3 regions of the Lentzea sp. NPDC051208 genome follow, and region 2 is predicted to be linked to each of the others. Evidence: riboswitches for the same ligand, from Rfam matches in the RefSeq annotation. Region 2 holds a riboswitch; each other region holds the start of a gene.
The links. A riboswitch is a leader RNA that binds a small molecule or an ion and turns the genes downstream of it on or off. The one in region 2 is predicted to bind cobalamin.
Positions count from the first base shown of each region.

Region 1: linked by a shared signal. The riboswitch ahead of AB0M48_RS08925 (putative cobaltochelatase) and the one ahead of AB0M48_RS33605 (iron ABC transporter permease) in region 2 are both predicted to bind cobalamin.
Region 3: linked by a shared signal. The riboswitch ahead of cobN (cobaltochelatase subunit CobN) and the one ahead of AB0M48_RS33605 (iron ABC transporter permease) in region 2 are both predicted to bind cobalamin.

Region 1 is NZ_JBFBAW010000003.1:320,049-323,316, forward strand. It holds gene AB0M48_RS08925 (putative cobaltochelatase) at 1-1,602, opposite strand, end outside; cobalamin riboswitch at 1,640-1,791, opposite strand; gene AB0M48_RS08930 (beta-eliminating lyase-related protein) at 1,807-2,766, opposite strand; gene AB0M48_RS08935 (hypothetical protein) at 2,777-2,974, opposite strand; gene AB0M48_RS08940 (hypothetical protein) at 2,943-3,146, shown strand; gene AB0M48_RS08945 (hypothetical protein) at 3,130-3,268, opposite strand, start outside.
Region 2 is NZ_JBFBAW010000016.1:156,031-159,298, forward strand. It holds gene AB0M48_RS33600 (ABC transporter ATP-binding protein) at 1-610, opposite strand, end outside; gene AB0M48_RS33605 (iron ABC transporter permease) at 610-1,632, opposite strand; cobalamin riboswitch at 1,665-1,808, opposite strand; gene AB0M48_RS33610 (YciI family protein) at 1,890-2,309, shown strand; gene AB0M48_RS33615 (3-isopropylmalate dehydrogenase) at 2,379-3,268, opposite strand, start outside.
Region 3 is NZ_JBFBAW010000002.1:405,419-408,686, forward strand. It holds gene cobN (cobaltochelatase subunit CobN) at 1-1,814, opposite strand, end outside; cobalamin riboswitch at 1,849-1,984, opposite strand; gene AB0M48_RS06260 (hypothetical protein) at 1,993-3,069, shown strand; gene AB0M48_RS06265 (precorrin-8X methylmutase) at 3,066-3,268, shown strand, end outside.

The DNA of each region.
Region 1 (3,268 bases), on a different contig from region 2:
GTCCGCGAGCGGAGTCCGGCCTCCGGTGCGCATCTTCTTGAGCCTGGTGGCAGCCGCGTCCACCGAGGTCGTCGGGGGCAGCGCGAGCTCGGCCTGGTTGCCGCGGAACGTCACCACGCCGACCTTGTCCCGGCGCTGGTAGGCGTCGCGCAGCAGCGAGATCACCGCGCCGCTGACGGCCGACATCCGCTTCTGCGCCGCCATCGAGCCCGAGGCGTCGACGACGAACAGGACGAGGTTCGACTCCTTGCCCTCCCGGACCGCCTTGCGCAGGTCGGCGGCGGTGAGCAGCAGTCCGGGACCGCTGCGGCCCCGCGCCGCCTGGTGGGGTGCCGCGTTCGTGAGCGTGTCGACCAGGTGCAGGCCACTGCCGTCCACTTTGGACGAGCGGACGATCCGGCCGGTGCGGGCACGGGCGCGGGAACGCTTGCCGGGCGCGCCTTCGCCGACTCCGGGGACCTCCAGCAGCCGCGCCTTGAACGCGGGCGCGGGCTCCGGTGCCGGACGGTCCTGAGGCGCGTTCCCGTTGCCCTTGGGGCCTTCCTGCGGCTCGGGCAGCTCACCGCCGCCGGGGCCGTCGTCGTCCGGGCCCTCCGGCGGCTCCTCCGCGTGCTCGGCCGCCTGGCGCATCGCGTCTTCGAGCTGCTGCTCCTCGATGCCGGGCTCGTCGAACGGGTCGCGGCGGCGCCGGTGCGGCAACGCGAGCCGGACCGCGGTCTCGACGTCCGTCTCCTCGACCTCGGTCACGCCCCGCCACGCCGCGTGGGCGGTGGCGGCACGGGCCACGACGAGGTCCGCGCGCATGCCGTCGACCTCGAAGGCGGCGCAGACGGCGGCGATCCGGCGCAGCTCGCTGTCCGGGAGGGACACCCGCTTCAGGTTGTCGCGCGCGTCGGTGATCTGCTGCTTGAGCTCGGCGTCCTGCCCGGCCCACTTCGCCGCGAACGCGACGGGGTCGGCCTCGTAGGCGAGCCGCCGCCGGATGACCTCGGTGCGCACGGCGACGTCCCGGGCGGCCTTCACCGCCACGGTCAGCCCGAACCGGTCGAGCAGCTGTGGCCGCAGCTCACCCTCTTCGGGGTTCATGGTGCCGACCAGCAGGAACTGGGACGGGTGCGAGACCGAGACGCCCTCGCGCTCGACGTGCGCGCGGCCCATCGCGGCGGCGTCCAGCAGCAGGTCGACCAGGTGGTCGTGCAGCAGGTTGACCTCGTCGACGTAGAGGACGCCCCGGTGTGCCGCGGCCAGCAGGCCGGGCTGGAACGCCCGCACGCCCTCGGTCAGCGCCTTCTCCAGGTCGAGCGACCCGACCAGCCGGTCCTCGGTGGCGCCGACGGGCAGTTCCACGAGCCGGGCCGGCCGCCGTTCGACGCCCTCGTGCGGCGCGTCGGGGCAGTCGGTGGTGCCGGGCGCGCAGCCGAAGCGGCAGCCCCGGGACGCGTCGAGGTCGGGCAGCAGTGCGGCGAGGGCACGCACGATGGTCGACTTCGCGGTCCCCTTCTCGCCTCGGACGAGTACGCCGCCGATGCCGGGGTGCACGGCGTTCAGCAGCAGGGCCAGGCGGAGGTCGTCATGTCCGACGACAGCCGAAAACGGGAACATGCTCGGCGAAGTCCTTCCTCGGGTGTCCACGCCCGCGGTCGGTGATCAAGAGGGGAACGAGTTCCTGACTCCCGGTTCTCTCTCTACCGGTCACAGTCGCGGGACGGCGCCGGATTCGCACCGGCTTCCTCGCACTCCCCTCACAGCCCCGGCATCGTCGCATTTCGCACCCCCAGGTCCAACAGCCAGGTGAGCGACGTCGCCCTAGATCAAGCTCAGGAACTCTCCCCAGGCCTGTCGCACCTCGTCCGCCGTCCACTCCAGCGCGGGCTCGGCGACGGTGATCTCCGTCTTCGCGAGCGTCCCGTCCCGCCAGAAGCCGCCGAGGAACTCGCCGCTCACCTCGGTCAGCCGCCGCGGGTCGCCGGGCAGGTGCAGCGCGAACTGGTGGGTGTGCGGCTCGGGCAGATCCATGGCCGCGGCCACGACCTTGGCGTGCTCGACGTACGCGCCGAGCCTCGGCAGCACGGTGTCCAGGCCGTGCAACGCGGACAGCGCCGCCGGCCACTGCTGGAACAGCATGCCGCCGTACCGGTGCCGCCACACCCGTGCCTGGTCGACGAAGTCCTGGGTGCCGGCGAGCGCCGCGCCGGAGATGCCTTCGAGGGACTTGTAGAACGACACGTAGACCGAGTCGAACAGGTCCGCGATCTCCGGCAGCGGCTTGCCCAGGCCCAAGGTGCTCTCCCACAGCCGCGCGCCGTCGAGGTGCACGACCGCGTCCCGCTCACGGGCGGCGTCGACGAGCGAGGTCAGCTCGTCCCAGGACGGCAGGACGAACCCGGCCTCGCGGTCCGGCACCTCCAGCAGCAGCGTGCCGTACGGCTCCGGGCAGGTCGCGACCTGCGAGTTCGGCACCTTGATCGGGCCCAGGCCGGACAGCACGGTGAGCGCGTCGTTCTCGTGGTCGAGCTGGTGGGCCCGCGGATGCATCGCGACGATCGGGTTGTGCGTGCGGTCCGCCCAGCACTTGAGGGCGATCTGCTGCGCCATGGTCCCGGTCGGCACGAACAACGCGGCCTCGGTGCCCAGGAGCTCCGCGACCCGCGTCTCCAGCGCGCCCACCGGGCCGCCGTCGCCGTAGCGGTCGGGGTCGACGTCCGGTACCGGGCCGAGCCTCTCCAGGAGCGTCTTCTTGCGGGTTCCGGAGAGCTGACGGTTCATCACCCGGGCATCAAACCTCAGCCGCGAGCGTGTCGGCGAGTGAAATGACGCCTGCCCGGATCTCGCCGTCCGTCATGCCCTGGGCCAGCAGGAACTCGATGTGCTCACCGCGCAGCACGGCCAGCACGGTGTGCGCCCTGAAGGTCGAGCCGACCAGCTTCGCGAGCCGCTCGACGGTGATCCGGAAGTCGTCCTCGCAGCTGCGCACCGTCGTCCGCTCCACGGCTACGACCAGCGGCAACGACGCCTCGCTGGGCCTTCCCCTCGGCACCACGCCCGAAGAGGTGCTCGGCGACGTCTACCGGTTCGACGAGATCGCCGAGGCCCACCGCGCACTCGAAGCCCGCACCACGACGGGCAAGCTCATCGCGCGACCGTGACCGACTTCGGCGCGCGGAACGACAGCAGGTTCAGCCACTCCGGCTCCGGACCCACCAGGTGCAGCGACGGCTCGTGCTCGGCGACGGTCCGCAACGTCACGGCGGCCTCCAGCCGGGCCAAC
Region 2 (3,268 bases):
CGACCACCCGGCCCTCGTCGAGGACGTACAGGCGGTCGCAGTAGGACGCGGCGAGGTTCAGGTCGTGCAGGACCGCGAGCACGGTGACGCCCAGCCCGCGTGCGAGACCCAGAACGTCGAGCTGGTGGCGGATGTCGAGGTGGTTCGTCGGCTCGTCCAGCACGAGGACGCGCGGTTCCTGGGCGAGCGCGCGGGCGATGAGCACGCGCTGGCGTTCGCCGCCGGAGAGGCTGAGGAAGCTCCGTGAGGCGAGATGCGAGACGTTCACCGTTGCCAGCGCTTCGGACACGACCCGTGCGTCGCGGGCGGGATCGCGGTCGTGCGGCAGGCGGCCCATCTCCACGACCTCGGCGACCGTGAAGTCGAACTCGACCTGCGACTCCTGCGTGAGCGCGGCGAGGTCACGGGCGACGCCGTGTCGCTTGTGGACGTTCTCTCCGTCGAGCAGGACGGTGCCCGCGTCCGGCTTCAACGACCGGTACACGCAGCGCAACGTCGTGGACTTGCCGCTGCCGTTGGGGCCGACGATGCCGACGACCTCGCCGGAGGCGTGCAGCGTGATGCCGGAGACGATGTCCCGGACGGTGACGCCGGTGAGCTCGACCCGCATCAGCGGCCTCCGAAGACGTAGGACCTGCGGCGCATTAAAAAGATGAAGCACGGCACACCGAGTGCGGCCGTGATGACGCCGAGCGGCAGTTCCTCGGGCGCCGCGAGCATCCGCGCGGCCACGTCGACCCAGACCAGGAACGAGGCTCCGGCCAACGGTGCGAGAGCGAGCACCTTGCGGTGATCGGCGCCCACGACCATGCGCGTCAGGTGCGGCAGCATCAGCCCTACGAACCCGACGGCCCCGCTGACCGCCACCAGCACGCCGGTCATGGCCGCGGTGACGATGAACAGGTGCGTGCGGAACCGGTTCACCGCCACGCCGAGCGTGGTCGCGGTCTCATCGCCCATCGCCATCGCGTTGAGCTGGCGCGCCTTGGTCGACAGGTAGACGATGCCGGCCGCGGTCACCACGGCGGCGACGGGCAGCGACTGCCAGTTCGCGCCGCCGAGGCTGCCGAGCAACCAGAACATCGCGGCCCGCGCCGCCTCACCGCGCGGTGCCTGGAACACCAGCAGCATCGCCACGGCGGAGAACCCGTACGCCAGCGCCGTTCCGGTCAGCACCAGCCGCAACGGTGTGAGCCCTCGGCTCGTGCGTGCGGTGATGTAGACCAGTGCGGTGGCGCCGAGACCGGTCAGGAACGCCCCCACCGACAGCGCGTAGACGCCGAGACCGGACAGGACGCCGAGCGTCGCCACGGCCGTCGCGCCCACGCTCGCGCCCGACGAGATGCCGAGCACGTACGGGTCGGCGAGCGCGTTGCGGACCATCGCCTGGATCGCCACGCCGACCGTGCTCAGACCCGCGCCCACGACCGCGGCCAGCAGGACGCGGGGAAGCCGGATGTTCCAGACGATGTGGTACTGCCCGGCGAGGTCGGCGGGGATCGTGCCGCCGGTCAGCGCCGCCCACAGCAGTTCGAGCGTGAGGCCGAACGGAACGGAGACGGGGCCGAGCGCGACACCAGCGACGAGGCTGACGGCGAGCACGCCGACGAGCACGCTGATCTTGGAGATCACTTGGTCCTTCCCGCAGTCCACGGCGGAATCGGAGACACAGGCCGGCCGTGTGCGGGTGTTCGGGCTCGTCCTCACGAGGAGGCCTACCGTTGCGGGTCAGCGCCGGACTTCGACCGGTCTTCCCCCACGCACGACTGAGCCGACCCTACCTGCGAAAACAGAAAGTTCGGAAATTCTTCGGGTGTGATGTCGATCCAGTGCGGGGCCCGTTCGACCTCGGGATGTCAGAACGCGGAACACGAGCAGGGAGACACACCGTGAAGTACATGCTGATCATGCGTGCCACCGACGAGGCCTACGCGAACATGGGCGACTTCGACTTCGACAAGATGCTGGAGACGGTCGGCGCGTTCAACGAGGAACTGATCCGCGCCGGTGTCCTGCTGGCCGCGGAAGGCCTCTCCGAGGCGTCCGAGGGCGTCGTCGTCGACTACTCCGCCGAACCGCCGGTCGTCACGGACGGCCCGTACGGCGAGACCAAGGAGCTGTTCAACGGCTTCTACCTGCTCAACGTCTCCTCGAAGGAAGAGGCTGTCGAGTGGGCCAAGCGCATGCCGATGACGGGCGCCGGGTTCAAGACCGAGATCCGCCGGGTGCCGTCCATCGACGAGTTCCCGCAGGACAACGAGTGGATCCAGAAGGAACGCGCGTGGCGTGAGGCCAACGGCCAGCTCTGACCAGCGCACGGAAACGCCGAAGCCCCGGCCGGAACATCCCGGCCGGGGCTTCAAAACGTCTGGCAGAACTCAGCCCGTGCGCACGTTCGACGACACGAGAGCCGCGAGCCTGTCACCGATCGCGTAGGTCTGACCCGGCGACTGGTGATCACGCGTGGCCAGATCGAACGCCACGGAGGCCTCGATCCGGCGTGCCGACTCGTGCTCGCCGAGGTGGTCGAGCAGCAGCGCGACCGACAGCACGGCGGCCGTCGGGTCGGCGATGCCCTGGCCCGCGATGTCCGGTGCCGAACCGTGCACCGGCTCGAACATCGACGGGTTGCGACGGGTCACGTCCATGTTTCCCGACGCGGCCAGGCCGATGCCACCCGTGACGGCGGCGGCGAGGTCGGTCAGGATGTCGCCGAACAGGTTGTCGGTGACGATCACGTCGTAACGGCCCGGGTCGGTGACCATGTGAATGGTCGCCGCGTCCACGTGCTGGTAGGCCACGGTGACGTCCGGGTGCTGCAACGAGACCTCCTCCACGACGCGCGACCACAACGAGCCGGCGTGCGTGAGGACGTTCGTCTTGTGCACCAAGGTCAGGTGCCGGCGCTGCCGGTTCGAGGCACGCGCGAAAGCGTCCCTGACCACGCGCTCGACGCCGAACGAGGTGTTCAGCGAGACCTCGGTGGCGATCTCGTGCGGCGTGTCCTTGCGGAGCAGGCCGCCGTTGCCCGCGTACGGGCCCTCGGTGCCCTCGCGCACCACCACCATGTCGATCTCCGGCGGGTCCGCGAGCGGGCTGCGGACACCGGGGTAGAGACGAGCCGGGCGGAGGTTCACGTGGTGGTCGAGTTCGAAGCGCAGCCTCAGAAGCAGGCCCCGCTCCAGAATTCCGCTCGGCACCGACGGGTCGCCCACCGCGCCGAGCAGGATCGCGTCGTGCTGGCGAAGCTCCCCCAGCACCGACTCGG
Region 3 (3,268 bases), on a different contig from region 2:
GGCACCTTGGCCGGGTCCATCGCGGAGATGTTCCCGTACTCGTCGAGCAACTGCTCCAGGCGCGCGATGTCGCCGTAGCTGTCGGCGCGGGCCATCGGCGGCACGAGGTGGTCGACCAGCGTGGCGTGCGCGCGCCGCTTGGCCTGCGTGCCCTCGCCTGGGTCGTTGACGAGGAACGGGTAGATCAGCGGCAGGTCGCCGAGCGCCGCGTCCGTGCCGCAGGACGCCGACATGCCGACCGTCTTGCCCGGCAACCACTCCAGGTTGCCGTGCTTGCCGACGTGCACGACGGCGTCGGCGCCGAAGTTCGACTCGATCCACCGGTACGCCGCCAGGTAGTGGTGCGACGGCGGCAGGTCGGGGTCGTGGTAGATCGCGATCGGGTTCTCGCCGAACCCGCGCGGCGGCTGGACGATCACCGCGACGTTGCCGGACCGCAGCGCGGCCAGCACGATCTCGCCGTCCTTCGACTTCGAGAAGTCGACGAACAACGAGCCCGGCGCCTCGCCCCAGTGCTCGCGCATCGACTCGCGGAACTCGTCGGGCAGCGTCTCGTGGAACTCGCGGTAGTCGGCCGCGGCGATGCGGATCGGGTTGCTCTCGAACTGCTCCTGCGTCAGCCAGTCGGCGTCCTGGCCACCGGCGGCGATCAGCGCGTGGATCAGCTTGTCGCCGTCGAGCTCCTGCACGCCCGGCAGCTCGTCACCGATGTCGTAACCGTGCTCCTGCATGGCCTTCAGCAGCCGGACGGTCGACGCGGGCGTGTCGAGCCCGACCGCGTTGCCGATGCGGGAGTGCTTCGTCGGGTACGCCGACAGCATCACGACGACCTTGCGGTCCGCGACCGGGATGTGGCGCAGGCGGCCGTGCCGCACCGCGATGCCCGCGACGCGCAGCGCCCGTTCCGGGTCGGCGACGTAGACGGTGAGGCCGTCGGCGTCGATCTCCTTGAAGGAGAACGGGACCGTGATGATCCGGCCGTCGAACTCGGGGATCGCGACCTGGGTCGCGGTGTCCAAAGGAGACAGTCCGTCGTCGTTGGAGTCCCAGGACTCGCGGCTCGACGTGAGGCACAGGCCCTGCAGGATCGGCACGTCGAGCGCGGCCAGCGCACCGACGTCCCACGCTTCGTCGTCACCACCGGCGGACGCCTTGGCGGGGTTCGTGCCGCCGGCCGCGAGCACCGTCACGACCAGCGCGTCGGCCTGGCGCAGCGTGTCGAGCAGCTCGGGTTCGGCGGTGCGCAGCGAGGAGCAGTAGACCGGCAGCGGCCTGCCGCCCTTTGCCTCGATCGCGTCGCACAGGGCGTGCACGAACGCCGTGTTCCCGGCGACGTGGTGCGCGCGGTAGTAGAGCACCGCGACCGTCGGGCCTTCCTCCGGCCGCGTCTCCCGTTCCAGCACACCCCACGAGGGGGTGGCGGCAGGGGCCTCGAAGCCGTGGCCGGTCAGCAGCACGGTGTCGGACAGGAACTTGTGCAGCTCGGTGAGGTTCGCCGGACCACCGTGCGCGAGGTAGAGGTGCGCCTCGGCACACACACCGCCGGGCACCGTGGACAGCTCCATCAGCGCCGCGTCGGGCTGCTGCTCACCGCCGAGCACCACGACGGGCAGCCCGCCCGCCAGCAGCCAGTCGAGGCCTTCCTCCCACATCCGGCGGCCGCCGAGGATGCGCACGAGGACGAGGTCGACGTCGTCGACCAGCGCGGGCAGGTCGTCGACGGTGAGCCGGGCGGGGTTGCCGAGCCGGTACTCGGCTCCGCTCGCACGCGCCGACAGCAGGTCGGTGTCGGAGGTCGACAGCAGCAGGATCACGCAGGCTCCATCCCTCGTGGGGTCCTCGCCCCAAAGTGCGGGTGACTGGCGAAGCGGAGTTCCTGACTCCCAGCGGTGTTCGCTGGTCACAGTGGCGGGACCGCGCCGGATTCACACCGGCTTCCTCCTGCGCTTCGTCGTTCGGGCTCACCCTAACCGGCGGGTTACAGTCCGACCTATGCGTAGTCACCCGGACGCCTGCCCCGGCGCCGTCGAGCTGCACGCCGCGGCCGACGGCGGGCTGGCGCGCATCCGGGTGCCCGGAGGCACTCTTTCCGCTGCTCAGTGGGATGCCGTCCGTCTTGCAGCCGCCGAACTCGGCACCGGCTCGATCGAGCTGACCTCGCGGGCGAACCTCCAGATCAGGGGGCTCGCGGACGGGGTGGAGCTGGGCGAGCGGATGCGTGCGGCGGGCCTGCTGCCCTCCTGGTCGCACGAGCGCATCCGCAACATCATCGCGGCGCCCCTGGACGACAACCAGGCCCTGGTCGACGCGCTGGACGCGGCCCTGTGCGCGGACCCCGAGCTGGCCTCGCTACCAGGGCGTTTCCTGGTCACGGTCGGCGCTTCGGTGAGCGGACTGGGTGGCGACCTCGGCCTCGTCGGAGACGTGCTCCTGCTCGCCGGTACCGATACAGGTATCCGCGTGTCCGACCCGGTCGACGCCGTCGTGACCGCCGCCCGCCTGTTCCAGTCGATGCGCGGACCCGCCTGGCGCCTGTCCGAAGTGGACGGCGGTGTGCGAAAGATCACCGCACACTTCGGCGCCACCGACGCCCCTCGCTTCACGCCGGTTGTGACTCCTGTCGCACCTTCACCGTTGACCCCGGGAGTTCCGCTGGGCCGGCTCGACGCCCGGCAGCTCCCCGGCGTCCCCCTCCGCCTGACCCCGTGGCGCAGCCTGGTCGTGCCCGCCGGCACCGACGTCACCGGGCTGATCACCGACCCCGCCTCCCCCTGGCACGGCGTCAGCGCCTGCACCGGCCGTCCCGGCTGCGCGAAGTCGCTCTCCGACGTGCGGGCCGATGTGCACGCTTGGGTCGATGCGCCCGCACAGACGCATGCGCCCGCACAGGCCGATGCGTCGCACCACACACACGCGCCAGGCCGGGTACCCCCGATTTCAATTCTAGGGAGCAGGTCCGACAGGCCCGGCGCGGTGCATTGGTCCGGCTGTGCCCGCCGGTGCGGTCGTCCCGCCGGCGATGTGATCGAGTTCGTCGCGACCGGCGACGGCTACGAGGAGATCAGGTGACGCAGTACATCAAGGACGGGGCGGAGATCTACCGCCAGTCCTTCGCCACCATTCGCGCGGAGTCGGACCTCACCAGGTTCCCCGGCGACGTCGCGCAAGTCGTCGTCCGCATGATCCACGCGTGCGGCATGACCGACCTGCCGGACGACGTCGCGTTCTCCCCGAACGTCGTGCGCGACGCCCGCGCCGCGTTGCGGGC